DNA from 3 places in the Kitasatospora sp. MBT66 genome. Region 2 is predicted to be linked to each of the others. Evidence: predicted binding sites of a transcription regulator. Region 2 holds the regulator's gene; each other region holds the start of a gene.

Region 1 (4,972 bases), on a different contig from region 2:
GTCCTTCACCAGCGAGCATGTGGAGTAGCCGCCGGTAGCCGTTCGCACGCCCGACCGGGAACCGAACGGCCGACCGTTACCGTGCTAGCGATCGAGGTCGCTGAACGGGAGCGGGGAGCACGGCGCGGTGAACAGGCACGCACGGAGCAGGACGACGGTGTACGCGGCGGGGGCGCTGGCCCTGCTGGCCGCCGCCACCGGATGCACGAGCGGCGGTGACAGCGGCGCGGCCTCGGCCGCGCTGGTCCCGGCGAGCGGCTCCCCGGCGAGCGGTTCCCCGGCGACGGCCGCCCCGTCGCCGTCGCGGCCCGGGAGCCCGTCGCCGACCGCGTCCCCGACCGGCGCCCCGGCCGCGGGGGACGCCGCCGCGTGGGCGAAGTGGCACCTGACGCCGCTGCCGCCGGCGCCGCCGGCACCCGCCGACAAGCCGGTGAAGCTCGCGCGGACCGGGCCGGTCCCGGTGTTCAGCGAGGTGAAGACCTCCGACAAGGTCGTCTTCGTCACCATCGACGACGGTGCCGAGAAGGACCCGAAGTTCGTCGAGATGCTGACCGACCTCAAGGTGCCGGTGTCGATGTTCCTGACCCGCGACATCGTGAAGGACGACTACGGCTACTTCAAGCGCCTCCAGGCGCTCGGCAACCACATCCACAACCACACCGTGGACCACGCCCAGATGAGCAAGGTGCCGCCGGAGAAGCAGAAGTCCGAGATCTGCGACGCCCAGGCCGCGCTCACCCAGCAGTACGGCACCCCGCCGCTGCTGTTCCGCCCGCCGTACGGCGACGGCGCCAACACGCCGGCGCTCAACACCGCGGTGCAGCAGTGCGGGCCGAGGGCGGTCGTGCTGTGGCGCGAGTCGATGCAGATCCACGACATGCAGTACCAGGCCGCGGACAAGAAGCTGCGGGCCGGCGACATCGTGCTCGCCCACTTCCGGGGCCCGAAGGACCTCAAGGGCGAGACGATGACGCAGATGTTCGGCGAGCTGCTGGCCCGGATCCAGGAGCAGGGCTTCGCGGTGGCCCGGCTGGAGGACTACATCGAGGCGCCGGCCGCCTGAACGGCCGCGGCCGGTCCGGTGACGGGCCGGCCGAGCATCATCAGCGGGCCGTTGTCGGTGCGGCTGAGGACCACCGTGACGGAGTTCGGACCGGTGGGCCGCAGCTGCCGGCGCAGCTCCTCCGGGGTGATCGCCATCCCGCGCTTCTTGATCACCACCGTGCCGACCCCGCGCTCGCGCAGCAGCGCCTTGAGCTTCTTGATGTGGAACGGCAGCACGTCGGTCAGCTCGAAGGCGTGCGCGTACGGGGTGTCCACCAGCTCGTCGGAGGTCAGGTACGCGATCTTCGGATCGATCAGCCGCCCGTTCACCAGCCCGGCCACCTCGGCGACCAGGTGGGCGCGGATCACGGCGCCGTCCGGCTCGTACAGGTAGCGGCCGACCGGTCCGGCCGGGGGGTCGGGCAGGTCGCCGCCGGTGAGGCCGGCCCGCTGGGGCAGCAGGGTGGCGCGGTGCGGGTGCCCGGCGCGGGTGCCGAACCAGAGCACCGCCTCCTTGACGTCGCCGTGGTCCGACACCCACTCGGCCTCGGCGTCGGCCGGCACGGCCTCGTGCGGGATGCCCGGCGCCACCTTGAGCGCGCCGATCGGGGCCCGCCGGCCGGCCTCGATCGCCCAGGACAGCGGCGGGGCGTACGCCTCGGGGTCGAAGACCCGGCCGCGCGCGGTGCGCCGGGCGGGGTCGGTGAAGACCGCGTCGTAGCCGGTGACGTCGACCTCGGCGACGTCCGCGCAGCGCACCTCGACCAGCTCGGCCAGGCCCAGCGCGGCCGCGTTGGCGGCGAGCGCGGCGCAGGCCGCCGGGTCCCGGTCGACCGCGAGCACCTCGATCCCGGCCCGGGCCAGTGCCAGGACGTCGCCGCCGATGCCGCAGCAGAGGTCGGCCAGCCGCTTCACCCCGAGTCCGGCGAACCGTTCGGCCCGCCACTCGGCGACCTCGCGCCGGGTGGACTGCTCGACGCCGTTGGGCGTGAAGTACATGAGATCGGCGTCGGCGCCGAACTTGGCCCGGGCCCGCTGCCGCAGCCGGGCCTGCCCGAAGGCGGCCGAGACCAGCTCGGCGGGGTGCTCCTTGCGCAGCCGGGTGGCGAGTGCCAGCTCCTCCTCGGGCGCGAATTCGCGCAGTTCGGCGAGCAGGGACTGGCCCCGCTCGGTCAGCAGGGCCCGCAGGTCGTCGTTCTCCACCCGCTCATTCTCGCCGGTCACGGGCGGGCCGGGGGCGCCGGCCCTGCGGGCGGGGGCGCGCCGCCACGGGTGCGTCCGGTGGGACCGGCCCGCGTGGCGTTGGCACTCTGGTTGACTGAGTGCTAACGGCGGCCTATGGTCGTCACTAGCACTCACCACCGGGGGAGTGCTAACGCGACAATGCGTGTCTGACCCCCGCGACGGCAGATCCGTGAGTTCGCCCCTACCCGTTAGAAAACCCCGTAATCTCCGAAGGGGAGCTCGGACGTGACCACCAGCAGCAAGGTTGCCATCAAGCCGCTCGAGGACCGCATTGTGGTCCAGCCGCTCGACGCCGAGACCACCACGGCCTCCGGCCTGGTTATCCCGGACACCGCCAAGGAGAAGCCCCAGGAGGGCGTCGTCCTGGCTGTCGGCCCGGGCCGCTTCGAGGACGGCCAGCGTCTGCCGCTCGACGTCGCCGTGGGTGACATCGTCCTGTACTCGAAGTACGGCGGCACCGAGGTGAAGTACCAGGGCGAGGAGTACCTGGTGCTCTCCGCGCGCGACGTTCTCGCGATCATCGAGAAGTAAAAGCGTTCAGCCACGCCCCGGATCCGTGTCCCTAGTGACAGGGGCCGGGGCGTGGCTGTTGGTTCACGTAGTCGAGCGGCCGGCGACGGCCGCACCCCGAAGGAATAGGGAACATGCCGAAGATCCTGCAGTTCGACGAGGACGCCCGCCGCTCGCTCGAGCGCGGTGTCAACAAGCTGGCCGACACCGTCAAGGTGACCATCGGCCCCAAGGGCCGCAACGTCGTCATCGACAAGAAGTTCGGCGCCCCGACCATCACCAACGACGGTGTCACCATCGCCCGTGAGGTCGAGCTCGACGACCCGTACGAGAACCTTGGCGCGCAGCTCGTCAAGGAGGTCGCCACCAAGACCAACGACGTCGCGGGCGACGGCACCACCACCGCCACCGTGCTGGCCCAGGCCCTGGTCAACGAGGGTCTGCGCAACGTCGCCGCGGGCGCCGGCCCGGCCGCCCTGAAGAAGGGCATCGACAAGGCCGTCGCCGCCGTCTCCGAGCACCTGCTGTCGGTCGCCCGCGAGATCGAGGGCAAGGACGACGTCGCCGCCGTCGCGTCCCTCTCCGCGCAGGACACCCAGGTCGGCGAGCTGATCGCCGAGGCGATCGACAAGGTCGGCAAGGACGGTGTCATCACCGTCGAGGAGTCGAACACCTTCGGCGTGGAGCTGGACTTCACCGAGGGCATGCAGTTCGACAAGGGCTACCTGTCGCCGTACTTCGTCACCGACGCGGAGCGTCAGGAAGCGGTCCTCGAGGACCCGTACATCCTGATCAACCAGGGCAAGATCTCCTCCATCCAGGAGCTGCTCCCGCTGCTGGAGAAGATCCTGCAGGGCGGCACCTCCCGCCCGCTGCTGATCATCGCCGAGGACGTCGACGGCGAGGCGCTGTCCACCCTCGTGGTGAACAAGATCCGCGGCACCTTCAACGCGGTGGCCGTCAAGGCCCCGGGCTTCGGCGACCGCCGCAAGGCGATCCTCGGCGACCTGGCCGTCCTCACCGGCGGCACCGTGATCTCCGAGGAGGTCGGCCTCAAGCTCGACCAGGCCGGTCTGGACGTGCTGGGCTCCGCCCGCCGCGTGACCGTCACCAAGGACGAGACGATCGTCGTCGACGGTGCCGGTGACTCCGAGGCCGTGACCGGCCGCGTCGCCCAGATCAAGGGCGAGATCGCCAACACCGACTCGGACTGGGACCGCGAGAAGCTGCAGGAGCGCCTGGCCAAGCTGGCCGGCGGCGTCTGCGTCATCCGCGTCGGTGCCGCCACCGAGGTGGAGCTCAAGGAGCGCAAGCACCGCCTCGAGGACGCCATCTCGGCGACCCGTGCCGCGGTCGAGGAGGGCATCGTCGCCGGTGGTGGCGCCTCCCTGGTCCACGCCGCCAAGGTGCTGGACGGCGGCCTGGGCCTGTCGGGCGACGAGGCCACCGGTGTCGCGGTCGTCCGCAAGGCGCTGCACGAGCCGCTGCGCTGGATCGCCCAGAACGCCGGCCTGGAGGGCTACGTCATCACCTCCAAGGTCGCCGAGCTGGAGCTGGGCCAGGGCTACAACGCCGCCACCGGCGAGTACGGCGACCTGGTGAAGGCCGGCGTCATCGACCCGGTCAAGGTCACCCGCTCCGCCCTGGAGAACGCCGCCTCGATCGCCTCCCTGCTTCTCACCACCGAGACCCTCGTGGTGGAGAAGAAGGAGGAGGAGGCCGACGCCGGTCACAGCCACGGCGGTCACGGCCACTCGCACTGAGGCCCGACGCACTGACCGGAGGCCCGGTCCGCGCCCCGCTGGGGGTGGCGGGCCGGGCCTCCGGCGTTGCGGCGCGGAGCGGGCCCGAGCCCGGCCGCGCCGGTGTGTTCCAGCCTTCAACTATCAGTTGAATTTTGCTTGTTGCAAAGAATGCCTTATATCTTGGAGGCATGATCGAGGCCCGCCATCTGCGCGTCCTGCGTGCCGTCGCCCGCACCGGCTCCTTCTCCGCCGCCGCTCGTGAGCTGGGTTGCACCCAGCCCGCGATCAGCCAGCAGATGAAGGCCCTGGAGAAGTCCGTGGACACCCCGCTGGTGGTCCGTTCGGGCCGCGGGATGCAGCTCAGCGAGGCCGGTCGGGTGCTGCTCAAGCATGCCACCGGAATCCTCGCCGGACTCTCCGCCGCCGAG
Region 2 (4,972 bases):
TAGGAGTCCTTGGACGCCTCGACGGGGACGCCGCCGCGTTCGGTGTCGGCGTCGAGCAGGGCCCGGACCTGCCGTTCGACCTCGTCGAAGGCGCCGCCCTCGACGGAGGCGAAGCAGACCGAGCCGAGTCCGGTGGGCCGGAAGCCGGCCGCGGCCTCCAGGGTGAGGGCGGCGGACGGCACGCCGAACAGCTGGTCGAGGTCGGGCTTGACGGGCTTGGTGCGGCCGAACAGCGTGTCCAGGATGCCCACGGCGGTCCTTCCGGTCAGAGGGCGGGGGCGGTGCGTGCGGGGGCGGTGCGGTGCGGAGTACGGGAGCCGCGGCCGAGCGGGCGGCTCAACGGCCGAGCTCGGAGGAGATCTTCGCCAGCTGGGCCAGCCGCTGCTCCAGCGACGGGTGGGTGGAGAACAGCTGGGTGGCGGCCTCCCGGGCGCTGAGCGCCGGCGCGAAGTAGAACGCGTTGTAGGGCTGGGCCTGGCGCAGGTCCCGGGTCGGGATGGCGGCGATCTGGCCGGTCACCTTGGTGAGCGCCGAGGCCAGCGCGCTGGGCCGCCCGGTGAGCTGGGCGGCGGCCCGGTCGGCGGCCAGCTCCCGGTAGCGGGAGAGCAGCCGGGTCAGCAGGAAGCTGATCGCGTAGACGGCGATCGACACCAGCGGGATCACCAGGGCGGCGATCGCGGCGTTGGAGTCGTTGTTGTTGCGCCCGCCGCCCATGAAACCGCCGTACATGGCGATCCGGGTCATCGCGCCGGCCAGTACGCCGAGGAAGCCGGCCACCGTCATCACGGCGACGTCCCGGTGGGCGACGTGCGACAGCTCGTGGGCGAGCACGCCCTCCAACTCCTCCGGCTCCAGCCGGCGCAGCAGGCCGGTGGTCACGCAGACCACCGCGTTCTGCGGGTTGCGGCCGGTGGCGAAGGCGTTCGGCATGTCGTTGTCGGCGACCGCCACCCGGGGTTTGGGCATGTCGGCGAGCGCGCAGAGCCGGTCGACGGCGCCGTGCAGCTGCGGGTACTGCTCCGGGGTGACCCGGTGGGCGCCCATCGCCCGTTCGGTGATCCGGTCGCTGAACCAGAACTGGGCGACAAACAGGCCGCCCGAGATCAGCACGATGATCGGCCAGGCGCCGCGCAGCAGCGCGATCAGCAGACCGGTGAATCCCACGTACAACAGCCCGATCAGGAACATCGTCCCCACCATGCGGCCGGTCAGGCCGCGGTCGGGGGCGAAGCGGGTGTGCTGGCCCGAGCTCGACATCGCTGCTCCTCCGTTCGCCGTCCGCTTCCGATGCTGCCACCGGGCGGGCCCCGCGGCATCACCCGCGCGCCGCGGACTGCGGGCAGGATCACCCCGGCCGGGCCGTTCCTGCCGTCGGACCCGGGCCTTACACTGGCAGGTACGGTTCTGGCACTCGTGTGTTCAGAGTGCCAAGGCCGGGCCCCGCGGGGTCGGACCGGACAGCTCGAACACGGACACATGCCACGACGGTGTGTCACAACGGACAACGCGTGAAGACGGAGGTGCGTGCCCATGGCCGGTGAGGTCCGCCAGCTCGACGACCGCAAACTCGCGGTGCTTCGCGCGATCGTCCAGGACTACGTGGGGACGGAGGAGCCGGTCGGCTCCAAGGCCCTGGTCGAACGGCACAACCTCGGGGTCTCCCCGGCGACCGTGCGCAACGACATGGCGGCGCTGGAGGAGGAGGGCTACATCCACCAGCCGCACACCAGCGCCGGTCGGATCCCCACCGACAAGGGCTACCGGCTGTTCGTCGACAAGCTGGCCGAGGTCAAGCCGATGAGCGCGCCCGAGCGGCGGGCGATCCGGCACTTCCTCGACGGCGCGGTGGACCTCGACGACGTGGTCGCCCGCACGGTGCGGCTGCTCGCCCAGCTGACCCGCCAGGTCGCGGTGGTGCAGTACCCCTCGCTGAGCCGTTCCACGGTGCGGCACATCGAGCTGGTGGCGCTGGCCCCGGCCAAGGTGATGCTGGTGCTGATCATGAACACCGGCCGCGTCGAGCAGCGGCTGGTGGACTGCCCGGGTACGGTCGGCGAGACCGTGCTGGCGGACCTCCGGGGCCGGATCAACGCCCGGGCCGCCGGACAGCGGCTCCCGGACGTCCCGGGGCTGCTGGAGGAGCTGCCCGCGCAGTTCGAGGCGGCCGACCGGCCGACCGTGTCCACGGTGCTGGCGACGCTCTTCGAGACCCTCGCCGAGCAGCGCGAGGAGCGGATCATGCTGGCCGGCACGGCCAACCTGACCCGCTTCGGCCACGACTTCCCGCTGACCATCCAGCCGGTGCTGGAGGCGCTGGAGGAGCAGGTCGTCCTGCTCCGCCTCCTGGGTGAGACGGCGGACGCCGGGATGACGGTCCGGATCGGGCGGGAGAACGCCTACGAAGGGCTGAATTCCACCTCGGTCGTCTCGGTCGGTTACGGTTCGGGCGACGAGAGCGTGGCCAAACTGGGGGTGATCGGTCCGACCCGGATGGACTACCCGGGCACAATGGGGGCGGTGCGAGCGGTGGCACGGTACGTGGGTCAGATTCTGGCCGAGTCGTAGGAACGGTCGTCGTCGGACAGCTGACGGCGCCCGAAGTCGCAAGCACTCACACAGGCGGAACAAGCGGAGCATTTGGTGGCCACGGACTACTACGCGGTACTCGGCGTCCGACGGGATGCGGGGCAGGACGAGATCAAGAAGGCGTTCCGGCGCCTGGCACGCGAACTGCACCCGGACGTCAACCCGGACCCGAAGACGCAGGAGCGGTTCAAGGAGATCAACGCCGCCTACGAGGTGCTCTCCGACCCGCAGAAGCGCCAGGTCTACGACCTCGGCGGCGACCCGCTCTCGCCGAACGGCGGGGGCGGCGCGGGCGGCTTCGGCGCGGGCGCGGCGGGCTTCGGCTTCTCCGACATCATGGACGCCTTCTTCGGCGCCGCCTCCGGCCAGCGCGGACCGCGCTCCCGGACCAGGCGCGGCCAGGACGCCATGATCCGGCTGGAGATCACCCTGGAGGAGGCCGCGTTCGGCACCACCAAGGAACTCCAGGTCGACACCGCCGTCACCTGCACCACCTGCAGCGGCGAGGGCGCCGCGCCCGGCACCTCCGCGCAGACCTGCGACATGTGCCGCGGCAAGGGCGAGGTCTCCCAGGTCACCCGGTCCTTCCTGGGCCAGGTCATGACCTCCCGCCCCTGCCCGCAGTGCCAGGGCTTCGGCACCGTCGTGCCGACCCCCTGCCCGGAGTGCGCCGGCGACGGCCGGGTCCGCGCCCGCCGCACCCTGACCGTCAAGATCCCGGCCGGGGTCGACAACGGCACCCGGATCCAGCTGGCCGGCGAGGGCGAGGTCGGCCCCGGCGGCGGCCCGGCCGGCGACCTCTACGTCGAGATCGCCGAGACCGCCCACCCGACCTTCCAGCGTCGCGGCGACGACCTGCACTGCACGGTCACCATCCCGATGACGGCGGCCTCGCTCGGCACCCAGGTGCCGCTGCAGACCCTGGACGGGATCGAGGAGGTCGACATCCGGCCCGGCACCCAGTCCGGCCAGTCGATCCCGCTGCACGGCCGGGGCATCACCCACCTGCGCGGCGGCGGCCGGGGTGACCTGATAGTGCATGTCGAGGTGCAGACGCCCACCAAGCTCGACGCCGAGCAGGAGGAACTGCTGCGCCGCCTGGCGGTGCTGCGCGGCGAGGAGCGGCCGTCCGGCCAGTTCGCGCCCGGGCAGCAGGGGCTGTTCTCCCGGCTGAAGGACGCCTTCAACGGCCGGTAGCCGTCCCGCGCGGGGGTGCCGAGGCTTCCTCGGCACCCCTTTCGCGTTCCCGTTCCCGTTCCCACCCCGGAGGTTCCCCGCATGACCGCGCCCGTGTTCGTCGTCGACCCCGAGCGGATCGCCGCCGCCGCGCCGGGCGCCTCCGTCCGGCTGGACGGGCCGGAGGGCCGGCACGCCGCCGCGGTGAAGCGGCTGGAGCCGGGCGAGGCGGTCACCCTGGCCGACGGCCGGGGCCTCGGCGTGGACGGCACCGTCGCGGCGGTGCACGGCAAGGACGCGATCGAGGTGACGGTGACGGCCGTGCGGCGCGAGCCGGAGCCGTCGCCGCGGATCGTCGTCGTCCAGGCGCTGCCCAAGGGCGACCGGGGCGAGCTGGCGGTGGAGACCATGACCGAGGTCGGCGTGGACGTGGTGATCCCCTGGGCGGCGTCGCGCTGCATCACCCAGTGGAAGGGCGAGCGCGGCGCCAAGGCGCTCGCCAAGTGGCGGGCCACCGCGCGGGAGGCCGGCAAGCAGTCCCGGCGGCTGCGCTTCCCCGAGGTCCGCGAGGCGATGACCACCCGGCAGCTGGCCCCGGTGCTGGCCGGCGCCGCGTTCGCGGCGGTGCTGCACGAGGAGGGCTCCGAGCCGCTGGCCGGCGCCGCCCTGCCGGAGACCGGGGACCTGGTGCTGGTGGTCGGCCCGGAGGGCGGCGTCTCCCCGGAGGAGCTGGCCGCCTTCGCCGAGGCCGGCGCGAAGCCGTACCGGCTCGGCCCCTCGGTGCTGCGCACCTCCACGGCCGGGGTCGCGGCCGGCGCGCTGCTGCTGGGCCGCACCGGCCGCTGGGCCTGACACCGGCGTCCCCCGTCGGGGTTCGCGGACCGCGAACTCCGGGCGCGCCGCGCCCCCGGCTGCCTAGGGTGGCGACCGTGAGCGAACCCGAGAGCACCCCCGAGGGCGCCTACCTGCGCCACCCGCACCTGCACGGCGACCTGATCACCTTCGTGGCCGAGAACGACGTGTGGCTCGCCCCGCTGGACGGCGGCCGGGCCTGGCGGCTGACCGCCGACCACCGACCGGTCCGCAGACCGATGTTCTCCCCGGACGGCCGCCACGTCGCCTTCACCTCCACCCGGGACGGCGCCCCCGAGGTGCACGTGGTCCCGGTGGACGGCGGGCCGTCCCGGCGGCTGACCCACTGGGGCGACGC
Region 3 (4,972 bases), on a different contig from region 2:
ACGCTGACGGTGCCCGCCGGGCCGAGGGCGCGCTTGGCGGCCGGGAGGGTGTGAACCGGTCGGTCGGCCGCGGTCCACGAGCGCCGGCGCAGCCAGGACGCGGTCTCGGGGAGGAGCGCGGGGGTCGGTTCGGCGGGCACTGTGCTCTCCTCGACGGGATCGGTTGGGACGGGTCATCTCGCGTGGCGGACGGTCGGGTTCGGGACCGATGCCTTCGGATACAGTCTTCGTACAGCGATCGGACCTTCGCACGCCGGGGTCGCCGCTGAGCACAACCCACAACTTCACAGAGCTCATCCAGAGGGACTGAGGGAACGGCCCGTTGACGTCCCGGCAACCTTCTCGCACGGCTGGCTTCACGCCCCGGCGGGACAGGTGCCAATTCCGGCCCGGGCGCGACCGCGTCACGGGGAAGATGAGGAGAGAGGCCTCCGCCCATCATGGCTATCGACACCGCCGCACCCGTCACCGCCACCGTTGACCTCGGCCCCGCCACCGCGCTGTCCTGTCGCGAGTGCGGCACCCGGTTCCCGCTCGGTCCCAGCTTCGCCTGTCTCGAGTGCTTCGGTCCGCTGGAGATCGCCTACGACTTCGGCAGCGAGGGCGCCGAGGAGCTGCGCAAGCGGATCGAGGCCGGTCCGGCGTCGATCTGGCGCTACGCGCCGCTGCTGCCCGTCCCGGCCGACGTGGCGACCAAGCCGAACCTCAACCCGGGGTGGACCCCGCTGGTGAAGGCGGACAACCTGGGCCGCGAGCTCGGCTTCACCGGGCAGCTGCACATCAAGGACGACTCCGGGAACCCGACCCACTCCTTCAAGGACCGCGTGGTGGCCTGCGCCATCGAGGCGGCCCGGGTGTTCGGCTACACCACGCTGTCCTGCTCCTCGACCGGCAACCTGGCCGGCGCGGTCGGCGCGGCGGCGGCCCGGGCCGGCTTCCGGTCCTGCGTGTTCATCCCGCACGACCTGGAGCAGGGCAAGGTCGTGATGGCCGGCGTGTACGGCGGCGAGCTGGTCGGCATCGAGGGCAACTACGACGATGTGAACCGCTTCTGCTCGGAGCTGATCGGCGACCCGGCCGGCGAGGGCTGGGGCTTCGTCAACGTCAATCTGCGGCCGTACTACGGCGAGGGCTCCAAGACGCTCGCCTACGAGATCTGCGAGCAGCTCGGCTGGCGGCTGCCGGAGCAGATCGTGATCCCGGTCGCCTCGGGCTCCCAGCTCACCAAGATCGACAAGGGTCTGCAGGAGCTGATCAAGCTGGGCCTGGTCGAGGACCGGCCGTACCGGATCTTCGGTGCCCAGGCGGAGGGCTGCTCGCCGGTCTCGGCGGCCTACAAGGCCGGCCACGACGTGATCCGGCCGGTCAAGCCGGACACCATCGCCAAGTCGCTGGCGATCGGCAACCCGGCCGACGGCCCGTACGTGCTGGACATCGCCCGGCGCACCGGCGGCGCGGTGGAGGACGTCACGGACGTGGAGGTCGTGGCGGCGATCCGGCTGCTGGCCCGGACCGAGGGCATCTTCGCCGAGACCGCGGGCGGCGTGACCGTCGGCGTGCTCAAGAAGCTGGTCGAGACCGGACAACTGGACCCGTCGAAGGAGACCGTCGCCATCAACACCGGTGACGGGCTGAAGACCCTCGACGCCGTCTCCGAGGCCGGCATGACCGCCGTCATCCGGCCGACCCTGGACGCCTTCCGGGGCGCCGGCCTGGCCTCCGCCTGACCCTGCCGCCCCCCTGATCGATCCGCCCAGCGCCCGAAACGAGGAGACCCCCATGAGCGCCAACGTCCGCATCCCGACCATCCTGCGCACCTACACCGGCGGCGTCAGCGAGGTGCCCGCCGAGGGCGCCACGCTGGGCGAGGTGATCGCCGACCTGGAGCGCAACCACGCCGGGATCGCCGCGCGGATCCTCGACGACACCGGCAAGCTGCGCCGTTTCGTCAATGTCTATGTGAACGACGACGACGTGCGGTTCGCCGAGGGCCTGGAGACGGAGATCAAGGACGGCGCGAACATTTCGATCATCCCGGCGGTCGCCGGCGGGTGATCCGCGGGCGGCCCGTTCCCCGCGGGGCGGGCGCGTCGTCGAAGGCCGTCCGCGGCACGGAATTCCGTGCCGCGGACGGCCGTGCGCATTTTGGCGGGAATATCTTCGGTCCCGGGCGGAGTAAAGTGTCGCTGGACCGGGAACAGGGCGCGCCCGTCACCCTGGTCCGGGAACGAATCCACCGCACCGCCACCACCGCCGGCCCGCGTCCGGCGGGAGTCGCGACGGAGCCGGGACCTGGATACATGTCAGGCCGGTGTCAGAATTCTGGCGGGGATTTCGGGTAATACGTCCGCTATGTCCGGCGGAGAATGCAGCAATTTCTCCCGATTGCTCCCGTACTGTCCTGCGCGGCCGCGGGTGAATTCCCCGCCATTGACCCTGTTGCAGAGGGCGTCGATCCGGATACATTCAGCCGCGGTCGACGCAATCGCCCGTTCGCCGGATGCCGTTCGGCGTCATCGGGAGGATTGTGGCGTGCGCGGCTGTGCCCAGGGGGGGTTCCCCGGGCCGGCCTCCAACCAGACCCGGGCCCGCAGACCTGCGGGCGCGTGAAGGGCCAGCACAGCACTAGGGGAGTTCGGAATGGCTCAGGGCACCGTCAAGTGGTTCAACGCGGAGAAGGGTTACGGCTTCATCGCGGTCGACGGTGGTGCGGACGTCTTCGTCCACTACAGCGCGATCCAGATGGACGGCTACCGCACCCTTGAGGAGGGCCAGCGGGTCGAGTTCGAGATCTCTCAGGGGCAGAAGGGTCCGCAGGCGGACATGGTCCGCGCGGCGGTCTGACCTTTCCGACACCCGGGAGTTCTGCTCGGCCCATCGGCTGGTGCACCTCTTGATTCTCATGGCGGGCCCGTGCGACCTCGGTCGTACGGGCCCGCCGTCATGTCCGCCGCCCCGACCGGGGGCCGGGGGCCGGTCGCGGGACCGTGCGGCCGGAGGCGGATCCGGGCCGGTCGGAGGCGGTCGGGGGCGGCCCCGGACGGGGGTGCGGGGCGGGCGGCGCGGCTCGCGGATTGCCCGATTGGGCTTGCACTCACCTACCCGGAGTGCTAATCATTGGCGTTAGCACTCACAGCTTGAGAGTGACAGCGGACCGGGTCGGTGAGGCCCCAGGGAGCGGTAGGGGAATGGACCCCCGCACACCAGGGCCGTCCGTCGCGGGCACCCCTTGGTCCGAGCAGTCGACCGTGTCCCGGAGGACCACTTCTGATGGCCAAGATCATCGCCTTTGATGAGGAAGCTCGCCGCGGCCTTGAGCGTGGCATGAACCAGCTTGCCGACGCAGTGAAGGTCACGCTCGGCCCCAAGGGCCGCAACGTCGTTCTGGAGAAGAAGTGGGGCGCCCCCACGATCACCAACGACGGTGTCTCCATCGCCAAGGAGATCGAGCTCGAGGACCCGTACGAGAAGATCGGCGCGGAGCTCGTCAAGGAGGTCGCCAAGAAGACCGACGACGTCGCGGGTGACGGCACCACCACCGCCACCGTGCTGGCCCAGGCGCTCGTCCGCGAGGGTCTGCGCAACGTCGCCGCCGGCGCCAACCCGATGGCCCTGAAGCGCGGCATCGAGAAGGCCGTCGCCGCCGTCTCCGACCAGCTCCTGGCCCAGGCCAAGGACGTGGAGACCAAGGAGCAGATCGCCTCCACCGCCTCCATCTCGGCCGCCGACACCCAGATCGGCGAGCTCATCGCCGAGGCCATGGACAAGGTCGGCAAGGAAGGCGTCATCACCGTCGAGGAGAGCAACACCTTCGGTCTCGAGCTCGAGCTCACCGAGGGCATGCGCTTCGACAAGGGCTACATCTCGGCCTACTTCGCCACCGACCTGGAGCGTATGGAGACCTCGTTCGAGGACCCCTACATCCTGATCGCCAACTCCAAGATCGGCTCGGTCAAGGACCTGCTGCCGCTGCTGGAGAAGGTCATGCAGAGCGGCAAGCCGCTCGTCATCATCGCCGAGGACGTCGAGGGCGAGGCCCTGTCGACCCTGGTCGTGAACAAGATCCGCGGCACCTTCAAGTCCGTCGCCGTCAAGGCCCCGGGCTTCGGCGACCGCCGCAAGGCCATGCTCCAGGACATCGCCATCCTCACCGGCGGCACCGTGATCTCCGAGGAGGTCGGCCTGAAGCTGGAGAACGCCGGCGTCGACCTGCTGGGCAGCGCCCGCAAGGTGGTCATCACCAAGGACGAGACCACCATCGTCGACGGTGGCGGCGACAGCGAGCAGGTCGCGGGCCGCGTGAACCAGATCCGCGCCGAGATCGAGAACAGCGACTCGGACTACGACCGCGAGAAGCTCCAGGAGCGCCTCGCCAAGCTGGCCGGCGGCGTGGCCGTCATCAAGGCCGGCGCGGCCACCGAGGTGGAGCTCAAGGAGCGCAAGCACCGCATCGAGGACGCCGTCCGCAACGCGAAGGCCGCCGTCGAGGAGGGCATCGTCGCCGGTGGTGGCGTCGCGCTGCTGCAGGCCTCGGTCGCCTTCGACAAGCTGGAGCTGGAGGGCGACGAGGCCACCGGTGCCAACATCGTCAAGGTCGCGCTGGAGGCCCCGATCAAGCAGATCGCGACCAACGCCGGCCTCGAGGGCGGCGTCGTGGTGGAGAAGGTTCGCAACCTCCCCGCCGGTCACGGCCTGAACGCCGCCACCAACGAGTACGTCGACCTGGTCGCCGCGGGCATCATCGACCCGGCCAAGGTCACCCGCTCCGCGCTGCAGAACGCCGCCTCCATCGCGGCGCTGTTCCTCACCACCGAGGCCGTCATCGCCGACAAGCCGGAGAAGGCCTCCGCGGCCGCCGGCGGCGGCATGCCGGGCGGTGACATGGACTTCTGATCCTGATCGTCTCGATCGGATCGGCAGGTCTTTCGTCCGCGAGGGCGGTTCCCCGACGGGGAGCCGCCCTCGCGGCGTT

The links. Region 2 encodes HrcA, which represses chaperone genes, less so after heat shock. Its sites were predicted from a motif close to TTNGCACTCNGNNNNNCNGAGTGCNAA; they were not measured.
Region 1: the regulator HrcA is predicted to act here: its motif matches at 2,347-2,373, upstream of groES (co-chaperone GroES).
Region 3: the regulator HrcA is predicted to act here: its motif matches at 3,088-3,114, upstream of groL (chaperonin GroEL).

Annotation. Positions count from the first base shown of each region.
Region 1 covers NZ_JAIY01000008.1:64,516-69,487, reverse strand. The annotation lists gene BI06_RS21485 (hypothetical protein) at 1-28, shown strand, start outside; gene BI06_RS21480 (polysaccharide deacetylase family protein) at 128-1,063, shown strand; gene BI06_RS21475 (class I SAM-dependent methyltransferase) at 1,039-2,247, opposite strand; gene groES (co-chaperone GroES) at 2,515-2,820, shown strand; gene groL (chaperonin GroEL) at 2,934-4,562, shown strand; gene BI06_RS21460 (LysR family transcriptional regulator) at 4,733-4,972, shown strand, end outside.
Region 2 covers NZ_JAIY01000007.1:204,895-209,866, forward strand. The annotation lists gene BI06_RS20415 (hypothetical protein) at 1-251, opposite strand, end outside; gene htpX (zinc metalloprotease HtpX) at 337-1,257, opposite strand; gene hrcA (heat-inducible transcriptional repressor HrcA) at 1,531-2,565, shown strand; gene dnaJ (molecular chaperone DnaJ) at 2,641-3,783, shown strand; gene BI06_RS20435 (16S rRNA (uracil(1498)-N(3))-methyltransferase) at 3,865-4,614, shown strand; gene BI06_RS20440 (S41 family peptidase) at 4,692-4,972, shown strand, end outside.
Region 3 covers NZ_JAIY01000008.1:500,596-505,567, reverse strand. The annotation lists gene BI06_RS23725 (glucosyl-3-phosphoglycerate synthase) at 1-140, opposite strand, end outside; SAM riboswitch class I at 291-422, shown strand; gene thrC (threonine synthase) at 441-1,727, shown strand; gene BI06_RS23715 (ubiquitin-like small modifier protein 1) at 1,780-2,055, shown strand; gene BI06_RS23710 (cold-shock protein) at 2,641-2,844, shown strand; gene groL (chaperonin GroEL) at 3,271-4,893, shown strand.